Regions from separate parts of the Faecalibacterium sp. OF03-6AC genome, predicted to be linked through region 1. Evidence: a T-box and tRNA genes for the amino acid it is inferred to sense, from the RefSeq annotation. Region 1 holds a T-box; the other holds one or more tRNA genes.
The links. A T-box is a leader RNA that pairs with one kind of tRNA and senses whether it is charged. The one in region 1 lies ahead of tyrS (tyrosine--tRNA ligase), so its partner is inferred to be a tRNA-Tyr.
Positions count from the first base shown of each region.

Region 2: it encodes a tRNA-Tyr, which carries the amino acid that the T-box ahead of tyrS (tyrosine--tRNA ligase) is inferred to sense. The anticodon was not compared.

Region 1 is NZ_QUEN01000003.1:192,378-200,187, reverse strand. It holds gene DXA66_RS04980 (arginine repressor) at 1-195, shown strand, start outside; gene recN (DNA repair protein RecN) at 217-1,881, shown strand; T-box leader at 1,948-2,203, shown strand; gene tyrS (tyrosine--tRNA ligase) at 2,268-3,488, shown strand; gene DXA66_RS04965 (ACT domain-containing protein) at 3,581-4,048, opposite strand; gene DXA66_RS04960 (CapA family protein) at 4,100-5,407, opposite strand; gene dapB (4-hydroxy-tetrahydrodipicolinate reductase) at 5,462-6,220, opposite strand; gene dapA (4-hydroxy-tetrahydrodipicolinate synthase) at 6,311-7,204, opposite strand; gene asd (aspartate-semialdehyde dehydrogenase) at 7,247-7,810, opposite strand, start outside.
Region 2 is NZ_QUEN01000010.1:1,305-9,114, reverse strand. It holds gene DXA66_RS11100 (iron ABC transporter permease) at 1-961, opposite strand, end outside; gene DXA66_RS11095 (ABC transporter substrate-binding protein) at 992-2,131, opposite strand; gene DXA66_RS11090 (iron transporter) at 2,239-3,087, opposite strand; gene DXA66_RS11085 (sirohydrochlorin cobaltochelatase) at 3,206-4,438, opposite strand; cobalamin riboswitch at 4,606-4,819, opposite strand; gene DXA66_RS11080 (Hpt domain-containing protein) at 4,925-5,245, opposite strand; tRNA gene DXA66_RS11075 (tRNA-Tyr) at 5,656-5,740, shown strand; gene DXA66_RS11070 (DUF6061 family protein) at 5,893-6,144, shown strand; gene DXA66_RS11065 (hypothetical protein) at 6,243-6,419, opposite strand; gene DXA66_RS11060 (plasmid recombination protein) at 6,437-7,702, opposite strand.

The sequences.
Region 1 (7,810 bases):
GTGGATTACGCCGGACATGTTGTGCTGGTAAAGTGCTATTCCGGCATGGCCAACGCCGCATGCGAGGTTTTTGACGCATTGCAGTGGAAAAGTGTGGTCGGCACGCTTTCGGGCGACGACACGTTCCTGATCGTTGCACGGTCGGAGCGTGATGCAAAAACGATCTGCTCGGAACTGACGAGACACATTGGATAAAAATAACGCGGGAGAAAAGATATGCTGAGCAGCCTGCAAATTGAAAATGTTGCTGTGATCCAGAAGGCTGAAGTACATTTCAAGCCGGGACTGAATGTTCTTACCGGTGAGACTGGTGCCGGCAAGTCGATCCTGATCGATTCCATCAATGCGATCCTGGGAAACCGCACTTCAAAGGATCTTGTGCGCACAGGGGCCTCCAAGGCGGTGATCCGTGCAGCCTTTGAGGAGGTGCCCGGTACGGTGCTGGACAGCCTTGAGAAGGCGGGCTACGAGCGCTCGGATGCACTGATGCTCAGCCGCGAGATCACAGCCGAGGGCAAAAGCACCTGCCGCATCAACGGAATGCCTGCAACGGCTGCGGTTCTGCGGGAGCTGTGCGGAGGACTTATCAATATCAACGGTCAGCACGACTCTGTGGGCCTTCTGAACCCGGCAAGACATCTGGGCATTCTGGATGATTATGCGCAGAACAGCGCGGAGTTTCAGGACTATTATGTCCTGTACCGGGAGCTTGTGCGCATCAAGCGGGAGCTGGATGTCATGATCACCGACGAAGCCGAAAAGCAGCGCCGGATCGATCTGTTGAGCTATCAGGTGCAGGAGATCGAGGATGCCGAACTGACCGCCGGAGAGGAACAGACGCTGGAAAGCCGCCGCAAGATCCTTGCCAATGCATCTGCCATCCGGGATAAGATCGCACAGAGCTATGCATTGCTTTCGGGCGATGACGAGGCCTCCGGCGCAGTCGATCTGCTGGGCGAGGCATCCAATGCAGTGGATGCTGCCGCGCAGCTGGATGATGCACTTGCCGGTGCATCCAGTCAGCTGCTGGATCTGTATTACAATGCAAAGGATGTTGCCGCAGATCTGATCGGTCGGCTGGATTCCTATGATACCAACGATGCGGAGCTGGACGAGATTGAGCAGCGTCTGGATCTGATCTACAAGCTCAAGCGCAAATATGGTGATACGGTAGAAGACGTGATCGCTTTTGGACAGAATGCAAGGGAAGAACTGGAGCGCATCCAGTCCTCACAGGAGCGGCATGACCACCTGCAGGCAGAAAAGCTCCGCCTTTATGCGCTGGCCCGTGAAAAGGCAGAAGCACTGACCCAGACGCGCCTGCGCGCGTTTGAAGAGCTGAACAAGCGTATTTCCGGCACGCTGGATTTTCTGAACATGCCGGGCGTGCGCATGACACTGCGCCATACCCGCGGCCCGCTGGCAAGCCATGGGCAGGACAGCATCGAGTTCTACATTTCCACAAACCCCGGTGAGGCGCCCAAACCCCTTGCAAAAATTGCTTCCGGCGGCGAGCTGAGCCGCATCACGCTGGCCATCAAAAATGCAATGGCCGATAAGGATGCCGTGCCTACCGTGATCTATGATGAGATCGACAGCGGTGTTTCTGGCAAAGCCGCCGGGCGTATCGGTGAGGTACTGCGCCAGAGCGCACAGGGCCACCAGATCTTGTGCATCACCCATACAGCCCAGATCGCTGCACTGGCCGACTGCCATCTGCTGATTCAGAAAAATGTAGCCAATGACCGCACCTATACCGAGATCCATCCGCTGGATGAGGAGGGCAGGGTGGAAGCACTGGCCCGGCTGATCTCCGGCGACCACGTTACCGAGCTTTCGCGTGCCAATGCCCGCGAAATGCTGGGTCTTGGCGCAAAATAAGCCAAAATAAACCGCTGCAGATAAGGGGGTTGACAAGCCCGAAGCATTGTGATAAAGTAGTTCTTGTTAATGGCGATGAAGGGAACAAGTACCTTGAAGTGTTCTGCCCAGAGAAACCCCGGTTGGTGTAAGGGGCCGCAGAGCAGCAGGGGAAATACCTCCCGGAGCTGCAGGCTGAATGCCGTTCAGGTTAATAGGCTGTGCCGCGTGCGAGCGTTACAAACGCAGGAGTGTCTCTCTACTCTGGGGTGTGCACTCGTGAGGTCGTTTCTGTGAGGAAGCGGCAAACAGAGGTGGTACCGCGAATTTTCTCGCCCTCTGCCAAATTCATTTTTGGCAGGGGGTGTTTTATTTTTCCCTCTGCCCACAAACAGGAGGAAAAAATCATGACTCTGTACGAAGAACTCAAGGCCCGTGGCCTGGTGGCCCAGATCACCGATGAAGAGATCATCGACCTGATCAACAATGGCAAGGCAACCTTTTATATCGGCTTTGACTGCACTGCCGACAGCTTGACCGCAGGCCACTTTATGGCCCTGACCCTGATGAAGCGCCTGCAGATGGCAGGCAACAAGCCTATTGCCCTGATCGGCGGCGGCACTACCATGATCGGCGACCCCTCCGGCCGTACCGACATGCGCAAGATGCTGACCAAAGAGGATATCGCCCACAATGCCGCATGCTTCAAAAAGCAGATGGAAAAGTTCATCGACTTCTCTGAGGGTAAGGCACTGATGCTGAACAATGCAGACTGGCTGCTGAACCTGAACTACGTGGAACTGCTGCGTGATGTGGGTGCCTGCTTCTCCGTGAACAACATGCTGCGCGCCAAGTGCTACGAGCAGCGCATGGAGAAGGGCCTGTCCTTCCTCGAGTTCAACTACATGATCATGCAGAGCTACGACTTCTACTACATGTTCCAGCACTACGGCTGCAACATGCAGTTCGGCGGCGACGACCAGTGGAGCAACATGCTGGGCGGCACCGAGCTGATCCGCCGCAAGCTGGGCAAGGACGCTTATGCTATGACCATCACCCTGCTGACCGACTCTCAGGGCAAGAAGATGGGCAAGACCGCCGGCAATGCCGTCTGGCTGGACCCCAACAAGACCAGTCCCTTCGAGTTTTACCAGTACTGGCGCAATGTGGGCGATGCCGATGTGATGAAGTGCATCCGTATGCTCACCTTCCTGCCGCTGGAGCAGATCGACGAGATGAGCACATGGAAGGATCAGCGCCTGAACGAAGCTAAGGAAATTCTGGCTTACGAGCTGACCAGCATGGTCCATGGCAAAGAAGAGGCCGAAAAGGCCCAGAATGCTGCCCGCGCACTGTTCAGCGGCAGCGCAATGGATACCGAGCACATGCCTTCTACTCAGCTGACCGAGGCCGACCTGACCGATGGCTCCATCGGTATCCTGACCCTGATGGTCAAGGCTGGTCTGGCAGCATCCAACGGCGAGGCACGCCGTCTGGTCGTGCAGGGCGGTGTTCTGGTGGATGGCGAGAAGGTAGCCGCTCCCACCGTTGGCTTCACTGCTGAGCAGCTGGCAAAGGGTATTGTGATTAAGAAGGGCAAGAAGATCTACCACAAGGTCACTCTGTAAAAATATTGAACATGAAAATGCCGGTGTACTCTGTTTTGGAGTGCACCGGCATTTTTTCACTTGATGGAGGATTGCTCGCTTGCTTGCAGAATTTACAGCTCGTAAGCCTTCTTCAATGCTTCGTAAGCTGCATCCTCATTCTCTGCGTGGACCAGCAGGGAAATATCCAGATCGCTGGTGGTGATAAGTAGTACTTCAATGCCGGCCATTGCCAGAGAATTCAGTGCACGGGCAGCTACGCCGCAGCTGGTGACCATTTCTTCACCAAACAGGTTCAGCTTGGAATAACCCACGCTGATCAGCGGGGAAGCCTTGGCATCCTTGTCCAGATTTGCAACGGAAATAGCCTTCATCACCAGCGGAAGATCACTGCTGGAAGCGGTAAAGCTGAAATCAATGGTGGTGCCATGGGGTGCACTCTGGCTGATCATATCTACGACCACACCGTTATCTGCAAAGATCTGCAGGTAACGTGCCAGACTGTTGCCCTTGAACGCTACATCCTGCACACTGATCATCATGAGGCTCGGCTCAATATTGATCTTCGATACTCCGTACATAAAGATCCTCCATTCTGCCCGAAAGGCGGGCTTCAACGATACAAAATTTATTCAGGTAAGCTGCAAAAGCTCCGGGTCGATATTTTCCCGGGCAATGGACTGAATCATTTCCAGGCTGAAATCCGGATACGCCTGCCGTACTCCGTGGGCCTTTGTAAGGGCTTCGGTATAATCGCGGAACAGGTAGGTACGCACATTGGATTTGCCTGCATCATAGTGGGTCACTGTCGGCAGAAGTCTGGGAGAGAGCACGTTGCAACGGACAGTGCCGTCCGGTTCGGTCGTTTTTTCAAGCTGAACTGATAAAATTGCGCCGACCAGCTGATCGGGCTTTTCCTGCGTGCTGATAAAATTGCCCAGAGAATAGGCCGTGAACACCTGCCTGCCATCTGCTGCAGTCAGCCACTGTGCATTTTGCAGCACATGCGGGTGGGTGCCAATGATCAAGTCTGCACCCCAGTCTGCAAGGTTTTGCGCCAGAGTTCGCTGCGGATCTGCGATGGTATGTCTGTTTTCTACACCCCAGTGCACACCCACCACCACAAAATCTGCAAGCTGACGTGCCGCTTTTACTTGCTGCTCGATCACATCGGTCTGGCTGGTATAGATCACATTGGCCTGCATGGAGCTATTCTGCGGGATGCCATTGGTATGCTCTGTATAGGAAAGATATGCGATCGTTACACCATTGACAGTCTGCAGCGGGATATGACCGTAGTCCTCTTTGCCCTTCCACAAACCGGTGGTCACTACATCCTCCGGCATACTGCCCCAGAAGCGCAGGGTAGCGGCAATGCCGGAAGCGCCTTTATCGTAGGTGTGGTTATTGGACAGGCTGAACACCCGCACACCCGCCCGATAAAGCGCACGGGCGCAATCGCCCGGCGTAGAAAAGCATGGGTAGGTGGATGGCTCCAATTCATCCGTGCAGAGCGTTTCCTGATTGATCCAGTTCACATCATGCTGTGCATAAAAAGGCGCAATATGTTCGTAACAGTAATCGAAACTGTAAGCTTCCTCCCCGGAAGCGCGGCGCTGCGCCTGCTTATAAATGGGAGCATGGATCAGATTATCTCCTGTTGCAGAAAAGCAGACAGTCTGAACCAGCGGCTGCGGTTCCCGCTCTGGCGTAGGCTCTGCTTCTTCCGGTTGTGATACAGTGGTAAAACCTGCAGAAGAGCTTTCCGTGCTCACCGGTTCTGCCGTCAGTATGCTTTCCTGCAGAAAGAACTTTGGCAGCAAAGGCAGGCAGAACAGAAATACGATCAGCATCGCTCCGGCTGTCCAGAAAGCCTGCCTTCTGGCGCGGCGTTTTGCAGTCGGTCTGCGCCGGTGCTGTTGCGGGGATTGTTTGCTCATCCGCGTCCACATCCTTCCACCATGTTTCTGCCAAAAGCAGAGCAATCAGGCTTTTTAAAGTGCAGCGATCATATCACCCATATTGTACAGGCCCGGCTCCTTTTTTGCAAGGTAAACTGCTGCATTCACAGCGCCGTTTGCAAAAATATTGCGGGAATAAGCGGTGTGCTTGAGAGTGATCACCTCGTCCGGGCCGCAGAACAGCACTTCGTGATCACCCACGATGCTGCCGCCGCGCACGGAACTGATACCAATTTCCTTCGGGTCGCGCTTCTGGCGGACAGAAGAACGGTCGTAAACATAATGATATTCGCCATTGTTTTGCTCATTGATGGCATCGGCCAGCATCAGAGCGGTGCCGCTGGGTGCATCCAGCTTGTTGTGGTGGTGCTGCTCCACGATCTCAATATCGTAGTTCACACCCAGAATAGCCGAAGCGCGCTTGCACAGCTCCGACAGCACATTGATTCCCATGGACATATTAGCGCTCTTGAACACCGGCACCGTGCGGGATAGCTGCACCACCTTGAGCTGCAGCTCTTCCGAAAGGCCGGTGGTGCACACCACGATGGGCAGCTTGTGAGCTTCACAGTAGGGCAGAGCCTTTTCCACAGCGGCCGGAGAGCTGAAATCGATGATCACATCGCCCTTGCCGTCCAGCTTTTCCAGGCTGTCATACACAGGGATGCCGTTCTGTTCGCCATCCTTTATGTCGATGCCTGCAATCACGCGGCAGTCCTCGCGCTGTGCGATCATATCACACAGCACATGGCCCATGCGGCCGCCGATGCCCTGAATCACAATATCCGTCATAATTTTTATCCTTTCCTGCCCGTTTTACATATCGGCATATCGCAAAATGCCCGGACAGAGCGCTCCGCCGGGCATTTTGCAGCCAAAAACTTATTCTGTAATAAGACCCTCTGCACGCAGAGCCTTTTCAATATACTCCTTGTGTGCCTCGCTCGGCTCTACCAGAGGCAGACGGCACTCGCCAGCTTCCCAGCCCAGCACATTCATGGCGTACTTCACCGGAATGGGGTTCACTTCACAGAACAAAGCATCTGCCAGCGGCAGCATTTCCAGCTGCAGCTCACGGGCCTTTGCGGTATCGCCGTCAAAGAATGCCTTGCAGCAGTTGTGCACCAGCTCCGGCTTGACATTGGACACGACGCTGATCACGCCCTTGCCGCCCAGAGCCAGCAGGGGAACCACCTGATCGTCGTTGCCGGAATAAATGTTCAGCTCGTCGCCGCACAGCTGTGCAATCTTGGCTACCTGAGAGATGTTGCCGGAAGCTTCCTTGATGCCGTTGATCAGAGGATGCTTGCTCAGTTCCAGAGCAGTCTCCGGGGCAATGTTCAGGCCGGTGCGGGAAGGCACGTTGTACATGATCACCGGGATGCCTCCGGCCTCAGCCATGGCGGTAAAGTGAGCAACAAGACCAGCCTGCGTGGTCTTGTTGTAATAGGGAGTCACCATCAGCAGAGCGTCTGCGCCGCATTCGGCAGACTTTGCGGCCAGTGCGCAGCCGTGGTCGGTATCGTTGGAGCCGGCACCGGCAATGACGGGCACGCGGTGGTTGACAACATCCACCGTATACTTGATGGCGGCAAGCTGCTCCTCATCGGTCATAGTAGAGCACTCGCCGGTGGTGCCGCAGATGATGATGGCATCGGTATGGTGCGCGATCTGATCCTCAATAATGCGGCCCAGCTCGTCAAAGTTGATGCTTCCGTCCTCGTACATCGGGGTGATAATGGCAACACCCGCGCCGGTAAAGACAGGATTCTTCATAGCCTAAAAACTCCTTTGTATGCGCTTTTGCGCAAAATATACTTAGTCGAAATAGCCCTTTGCGGCCAGCAGCTCTGCCAGCAGAACGCCGCCGCCTGCAGCACCGCGCAGGGTGTTGTGGCTCATGCAGGCAAACTTGTAATCAAACAGGGTGTCCTCGCGCAGGCGGCCGATGCACACAGCCATGCCGTTCTCGGTGTTGCGGTCCAGCTTGGGCTGCGGACGATCCGGCTCGGTGAAGTAATGCAGGAACTGCTTGGGTGCGCTGGGCAGGTCAAGCTCCTGTGCAGGGCCGCGGAAGTTTGCCCATGCCTCCAAAATCTGCTCCTTGGTGGGCTTCTTCTCAAAGCTTACAAACACGGCAGCGGTGTGGCCGTCGGAGACAGGCACGCGGAAGCACTGTGCGGTGATTACCGGCTTTTCGGCGTTCACGATATGGTCGCCCTCAATGTGGCCCCACAGCTTGAGCGGCTCGCGCTCGCTCTTTTCTTCCTCGCCGCCGATGTAGGGGATCACGTTGTCCACGATCTCGGGCATACGGTCAAAGGTCTTACCTGCACCGGAAATGGCCTGATAGGTGCACACCAGAGCCTTGCTGACACCAAA
Region 2 (7,810 bases), on a different contig from region 1:
CGAACACGGCCGTGACCGAGCTGATGGACAGCTCCGTGGGCGCGAACAGACTGCGGGCCAGCAGGTCGCAGAACAGGCAGAAAGCCGCACCGCCCAAACAGCACCCCGGCAGCACATACAGCGGCTTTGCGCTGCCCAGCAGCTGCTTGACAAGGTGCGGCACCGCGATGCCTACAAAGGAGATCGGCCCCGCAAAGGCGGTGACGCAGGCCGCCAGCAGGCTGGATAGCAGCACCAGCGCTGCCGAGAAAGGCTTGACATTCACGCCCACGCTGCGGGCATATGCTTCGCCCATCTGGTAGGCGGCCATGGGCTTGGAAAGCAGAAAGGATGCCGCCAGTGCAGGCAGCACCACCAGTGCCGCAGCCTGCACATTGGCCCATGTCACGCCGGAAAAGCTGCCCTGCGACCAGTTGTGCAGATTGACGATGTTGGAATCCTGTGCAAAGGCCACCACGATATCGGTGATGGCGGAGCAGATATAGCCGATCATCACACCGCAGATGACCAGAATGCTCATGCGCTGCACCCGCCGGGCCACCGCCAGCACAAAGGCCATGGCAGCCATGGCACCCGCAAAGGCAGCCGCGATCATCGTGGCCGAGCTGGTCAGCATCCCGCGGTCCAGAAACACCACCATGGTCAGGGCCACCGCCAGCTTTGCGCCGCTGGAAACGCCCATAACAAATGGCCCGGCAATGGGGTTTGCAAAAAAGGTCTGCAGAAGGTATCCCGCTGCGCTGAGGGCTGCCCCCAGCAGCACCGCCATGACCGCGCGGGGCAGGCGCAGCTGCAGGATGATGTTCCCCGCAAGCGCATCGCCGCCCTTGCCCAGCAGCGCCGTCAGCACCGCACCCGGTGCAAGGGACACGCTGCCCCAGAACAGGTTCAGCGCAAAGAGCACCGCCACGGCTGCCGCAAGGGAAATATAGGCGGCTGCAAGGCGTCTGGTACGGGTCATAGGCTTTCCTTTCTGTAAAATTTCCCTTCTTTAATCCACATGGGTGATAAATTTCAGTTCACTGGCGGCAGGTGTGCCCTTGGTAAACACCCGGTTCATGTCCACGATCAGGTCTGCCAGCTCCATGCTCTGCTGGAACAGGCTCTGGGTGGTGCACCACACCTGCCCTTCCTTCACCGCTTTGAATTCGTTCAGCAGCGGGAAACGCTCGGTCAGCTGGCTCACCGATGCGATCATGCCCTCGATGGCGCTGTTGTAGATGAGCACATCGGCATCCTTTGCACCTGCATAGAAGTCCTCAAGCGGCAGGTTCATGGTAGCAAGGCTGTTGCCATTGTCCGTCAGATCCGCAAAGACATAGCTGCCGCCTGCCATTTCGATCATGCGGGCCACATAGTCACTGCCCTTGCGCACAGTGGCAAGGTTGTTGGTGGTCAGCGAGAAGAAGGCACAGCTTTTTCCCGTGGGTTCCTGCGAAAGGATGGGCTGAACGGCTGTCTCCTGCGCGGAAAACACCTGCTCGGCCTGTTCTTCCCTGCCCAGCAGGATGCCGTAAAGCTTGATCCACTCCATGCGGGCCAGCGGGTCGCTCTCGTAGCTGGAACGCTCCACCAGCACCGGGATGCCAAAGTGCTCCAGCTGTTCCTTTACCTCCGGCGTGTGCAGGATCATGGTATTTTCAATGGCAAGGCGGCAGTCTGCCGCCAGGATCTGCTCGTAATCCGGGGCGCTATACTTGCCTGCATACGCGATTTTTCCCTCTTCCATGGCCTGCTGCACCGCGGGCAGATACCAGCCCTCGGCCTTGGTGCCGGAAAAGGCCACGCTGTCCAGTGCGTCCAGATGTAAAAGCAGATCCATCACCGAGGTGGAGACCAGATAAATATTCTCCACCGGCTGGCGCAGCACAGTCACATCAGCAGGCAGACCGTCCACCTCCGCAGCATCTTCCGGCACAACAAGGAACCGTGCATCTGACTCCGCGATGGTCAGCATGGTATAGCCGCCCTCATAGCAGTCCGCTGTGAACTGCTGCGCATAGTCCAGCTGGTAATGATGGGAGAAAACAAGACTTTCCGTATTGGCAGGTTGAGTCTTGCTGCCGCAGCCGGTCAGCGTCAGCGCCGCAGCGGGGATCAGTTTCAGAAATTGCTTTCGGGTGATCTTCATAGGGAACTCCTTCCGTCACGGCTTACGCCGCGCCATCTCCCTCATAGAGGGAGGCTTTGGCAGTACGGTAAAGTTTATCTTTTTGCCAAAGAAGGTGACTGGAGGAGTCACTTCAGACTTGCAGAATCAAAGGTCAGCGTGTACTCGATCTCGTGAGGAGTGCTCATGGCCACGGTGTCGGCGGTGACATCCAGTGCAGTGTCCAGCGCGGCAACGGGGATCTCAAAGGTGGAATTTCCCTCAGTGTTGGTGGGCAGATACTTCTCGCCATCCATGAGCATATAGTCGTAGTTGGGGCTGCTCCACACGATGGTAGCGGTCATTTTGCCGTCTGCCACGGTCAGGGCTGCGGGGCTCTCCACGGTGGCACGGCCAGAGCCGCCTTCCAGCGTCACATCGCAGGTGTAGGTACCGTCGGCGGGAGCTGCGGTACCAGCCTGTTGGACCGCATTGCGCACGCTGACGACATGGTCGTACCACTTGCCCTTGGTGCCCAGAATGGCAAGGTCAAAGTCCGTATCCACAGCAGTGACCGGGATGTCAAAGCCGTACACCTCCTCCGAGGTGCCGTCGGAATAGGTGACGGTATCTGTGGTGGGCTGCAGCCAGTCGGCCTCGTGGTCGGCGGCATCGGAAGCCTTGCCCAGATACAGGTTGACGATATGGGTGGAAGCAAGGCTGACATGGAAGGTCATCTGGCCGTTCTCCACGGTCAGGGTGCCCTTGCCGTCGCAGGCTTCGTTGGCGTGGAACATGCTGCTGTCGGTGTCAAACTCGGCGGTATACACACCATCCGGCAAAGCGGCGGTCTCAGCAGCAGAAGAAGCCACAGAGGATGCCGCCTCGGAAGAAGCAGCACTGGAAGCTGCAGAAGATGCCGTGGAAGAAGCGCCGCAGCCCACCAGCAGACTCAGTGCCAGAGAAGCAGCGACAACACAGGAAAAGACGCGTTTCATAGGAAATACCTCTACATTATAAAAAATCAGCTTTTATTATACCATTGTTCGGATAAAAAATGAACCCTCTCCACCGGATGCCGCAAAGCGGCCGCGAGACGGAGAGGGTTCTTGAAGATCAACCGTTCAGAGAATCGATCGCCGCCTTGGTGTGGGCGACATACAGCTTCTGGACATCCTCGATCCCGCCCAGACCAGCGATCTGGCAGTCGATGCTGTCGAAAGCACCGGAAGCCTTGAACTGGCTCAGCCAGGAGTCGGCATCCTCACCGGCCATATCGTTGTTGGCGTGATCGCCGGCAACCACCATCAGCGGGCGCAGGATGACCTTGGTGTAGCCCGCAGCCTTAACAGCCTCGATCACGTTCTCGCAGGCAGTCTCTTCCGGCTTGCCCTCAACGGTGCCAATGAACACATTGTCGTAGCCCAGAGTCTGCATAGTGGTCTGCATCTGGCTGTAGCTCACCTTTGCGGTGTGAGAGGTGCCGTGGCCCATAAAGACAAAGGCGACCTTGTCCGCAGCAGCGGCATCCAGACTGTCGTAGCCGGCTTCCTTCACGGCAGCAGCGGTGACAGCCTTGGCAACGTCTTCCTTATCCTGATTGATGATGGTGGCATCGGAACCGACCTCGCCCAGCAGGGGCTCAGCCACAGCGACAGATTCAAACTTGTCGCGGTAGGTGTCGATCATTTCCATCATCTCGTCGTACTCAGCACCGTGCATCAGGTGGGTGGGCTGAACGACCAGATTCTTCACGCCGTTTTCCACAGCGCGGTCCATGGCCTGCTGCATGTTGTCGATCTTTTCGCCATCACGAGCCTGCACATGGTTGATGATGATCTGTGCGGTGAATGCGCGGCGCACAGACCAATCCGGGTATGCGGCCTGCAGGGCATCCTCGATACCCTTGATGTCCTTCACGCGGCTGTCGTTGAAGGAGGTGCCGAAGGAGACCACCAGCAGCTCGTTGTCGCCAATGTCGTCCTGATTGCGGGCATCGTCCTTGGAGGCATCGCCGGTGTCACGGCCAAAGTAGTCGGGGTCGGCGTTCTCACCTTCCACCAGTTCCTTCTGGGTGTCGGTCAGGGCATCCCATGCAGCCTTGGCGGCTTCGCACTGGGCATCGGTATCCTCATTGCGCTCCTGCACATAGATGGCATCTATCAGGTCTGCCACATTCTTTGCTGCCATTTCGTCAGCCTCCTCGCTGCTCGCTTCGCTGGAAGCGGAAGACGCAGCGGTGCTGGATGCAGTGCTGGAAGCAGCCCCGCCGCAGCCGGTGAGCACGCCGACGCACAGAGCCAGAGCCGTAACAGCTGCGGCCAGCTTTTTGGTTTCGATCTTTCTCATTGTTCTTGTCCTTTCCTGCTGGATAAATTGCGGTTTGAACCAAACAAAGGGTACAGGAAAGAGAGATGAAAAAAGAGGCCCTTCTGTCCTGCGGATGGCATGACAAAAAGACCTCTGTTGTTTCAGGGCTTTTTGGTACAACCAATTCCTCGTGATCTGGGGTTTGCACCCCCGTACCAACAGCAGGCAGGTTTCCTGACTGAAAGATCGCCGCCCGTCATCTCCTTCCCAGAGCAAAAGCTCCAGTGGCTGGTGCAAAGCACCCTGATGCGGACTCCCTTATCACAGTGACGAGATCGTGCGGGATCTGCACCCGCTTCCCTTTTACCCTTTCCGCCGTGCAGTGCATCGGCAAAAGGCACCTGCTGTTTTTCTGTTCAGTTCGTCCGGCATTATATCACAAAACTGCGCAGAATGCAATAAAAAACGGCATCCTGCCTTTTTATAAGGAAGGATGCCGTTTGGAGATCGAGCCAAATGCGGAGCTTACTGGAGCGCACGGATCGCATTGATGGTGATTTTGTACTGGCAGGTCACGCTGTCAAACAGCTCCTTGGTACCTTCCAGTGTGCCTGTTCGCAGCACCTCGGTCAAATCGTAGGTGGGCTGATACAGGTTGGTAAAGCCCAGGTTCTGGCACACGCCCTTGAGCGTGTGTGCCGCACGGAATGCTTCTTTCACATTTTCTTCCTTCAATGCCTGCTCCAGTTTCGGATAGCTGTCGTCGTTCAAAAACATCAGCGCAAATCTGCAGATCATGCCTTCGTTGTAAAGCCGCTTGAGCACGTCCTCATAATTTGCGCCCATCTGTCTATAACATTCCTGAATCGTCATGGTTTGTCGCTATGCCTTTCCTTTTCTACTTATCCCGCCTGATTTGCCACAGAGTGACAAAAGCACCATCCATTTTGTTGCACTTTGTTACGTTTTTAATATATCACGCCTTACTGTGTTTTTCAATGCAGAGATAAAAAAGTCTTGCACTTTTCACATATTGTCCCGAGTTTTTCTTGCAATTTTCCTATCAATTTCTTCCGGCTGGCTTTTTTCTCCGACTTTGCCGTGCCTGCGTGGCTGCAGGGCTTTTCCCGCCTTTGCTCAGCCGTTTCTCTGCACGGAAAATGCATTTGAAGAAAAACGTAAAAAACAGTTGACAAAAGCCTTCCTTCATGATAAAATAAGCAAGTCGTCCGGCGAAGGACACAAAAAGTGAATATGGGCGTGTTCCCGAGTGGCCAATGGGGACAGACTGTAAATCTGCTGCTTTCAGCTTCGGTGGTTCGAATCCACCCGCGCCCACCAAACAAGAAAAATCCGAACCTGTTTCCGATTGGAGAAGGGTTCGGATTTTTCGTTTTCTTCGGGTATAACAATGAAGGCTCCCGTGGACGGCGTAAAACTCCGATACCTTGTCATAGACCATAAGCTGATAACAAGATTTGGAGGATGCGATTATGAAGTACGATGAAAGAGCCTGCAAATTCAACATGGACACCGGGTGCGTGGAACTTCTGCTCCGGGACGGGAGAAAAATCTCCATTGACTGCACAGGGGTTGAGGATGCGTTGGATGTGACCATGGCACAGCAGACCGAATTGGACTACCTTATCTATAATGACCCGCTGGGCTATGCCGATTTGATCCTGAACGGCGACCCGGAGGAATATTTGAAGAATATAACCGGGAGCCATGGGCTAGAAGATTAAGGACAAAAAAATAAAAGGTGTGCCCAGCTGGACACACCTCGGCGAGATACATCTATGTAATGCAGGGCGTTCCCTTTACCGGGAGCGTCCTGCTGTTTTTATGCGGCAACAGGCAAGGCTTGTAGTGCTTCCTGCTCTTTCAGCCATTCCTCATATTCACGCTGGCCTTCCTCACTGTTGAAAAACTCAACCATGGAGGGATAAAAGCAACGCGCAAGGGTCTTGATTGCTTCATCCGGGTAGCCGGATTTGTTCGACTTCTTCTTTTTGTTCAAATGGTATCCTCCGAAAATCAAAGTTCCATATCCTGCCCACGCTTGCGGCTTCGCTGCGGCACATTCATGGTGCGCTCCTGCTTGGGAGCAAGAATCTTTTCCAGAAAACCGCGCACCAGTTCAGGAGCACGGTGGAGAGCATCCAGATAGGGCTTTACATCGTACCACAGGTCGTGGTACTTGTTACTCCAACGAACGGCCTCCTTCTTGGCGGTGGAAAGTTCTTCTTTCAAGCGGCGGTTCTCCACGTCCATCATATAGCCGTGGTCGGCTTGCTTTTTCAGCTTGGAAAATTCTTCTTCGGTCAGCGAGTAGTTACCGAGAATGGTGCGCTTGCCGATATAATCCAGATCGCGCGCATGAATGAGGGCTTCTTTCGTGAGCGTGGCCTTTTTCTGCACAGCGGCAAGTTCCTTCTCCTTTTTGGAGAGGGTCTGACTGGTTTTGGCAAGCGACTGCGCCTTTTGGTCGGCTTGGGCGGTCAGGCTGTCCAGACGTTCCTGCTCCCGCTGGACTTTGAACTGGGTGACGGTCAGGTGTTCTTCGGTGCTGCCGCGCTCACCGCGCTCTACATCCGTGTACCCGGCATTGCGCATATAGTTGAAGAAATCGTCTTGCAGGACACTGTACGACTTCTTCAGGACTGGCTTGCCGTTTTTTTGCAGCACAGGCTTTCCGGCATCGTCCAGCAGGGGCTTGGATGCCCACTTCTTGCTCCGGCTGACCTGCATGACAGTCTCCTTGACGGTGCCGACCAGTGCCTTGTCCTTGCAGCGTTTCGACCACAGGATCTGCTTTTCGACCACCGGGACATAGACCACATGAAGATGATAATGGTAGACTTCTCGCCCCAGAGCTTCGGTCATGGCGCGATTGATCTCGTCGGCGTGCATGACGGCGGAGAGGATATACTGCTCACCGCCCACGATCTGGACCGCGGCTTTGTAGGCATCCGCATAGAACTGCTTGGCGAACTCGTAGCCGCCGTGATTATCGAAATAGGCAGAGTTGACATCGAAGATAAGCTCGCAGTAGTGGGTGGCATCTGATTTCAGACCACGGGTGGAAATGGTGCCGCTGGCCTCCATCCGGGCGAACAGGTCGGTGTAGCTGGCAGTGGGTTTCTTGAAATGGACGTTCCATTCGGCGCGGTGGGGGATAATGTCGGGGTTTCGATAGCTGTCCTTTTCGCGCTCATTGTGCTGCTGGGTGTTGCCAACAGCTTTGTCCGAAACGGCGAGATTTCGGACGCTTGTGCGGTCGATGCCATCGTTTCTTGCCAGAGGGCATTCCTCCTTTCAAGGTTCAGAGGAAGGTGACGGGGGACGGAGATGCACTTCCACGGAAGTGTAATAACCCACTATGACACTTTCATCCCTATGGGCTGCAAA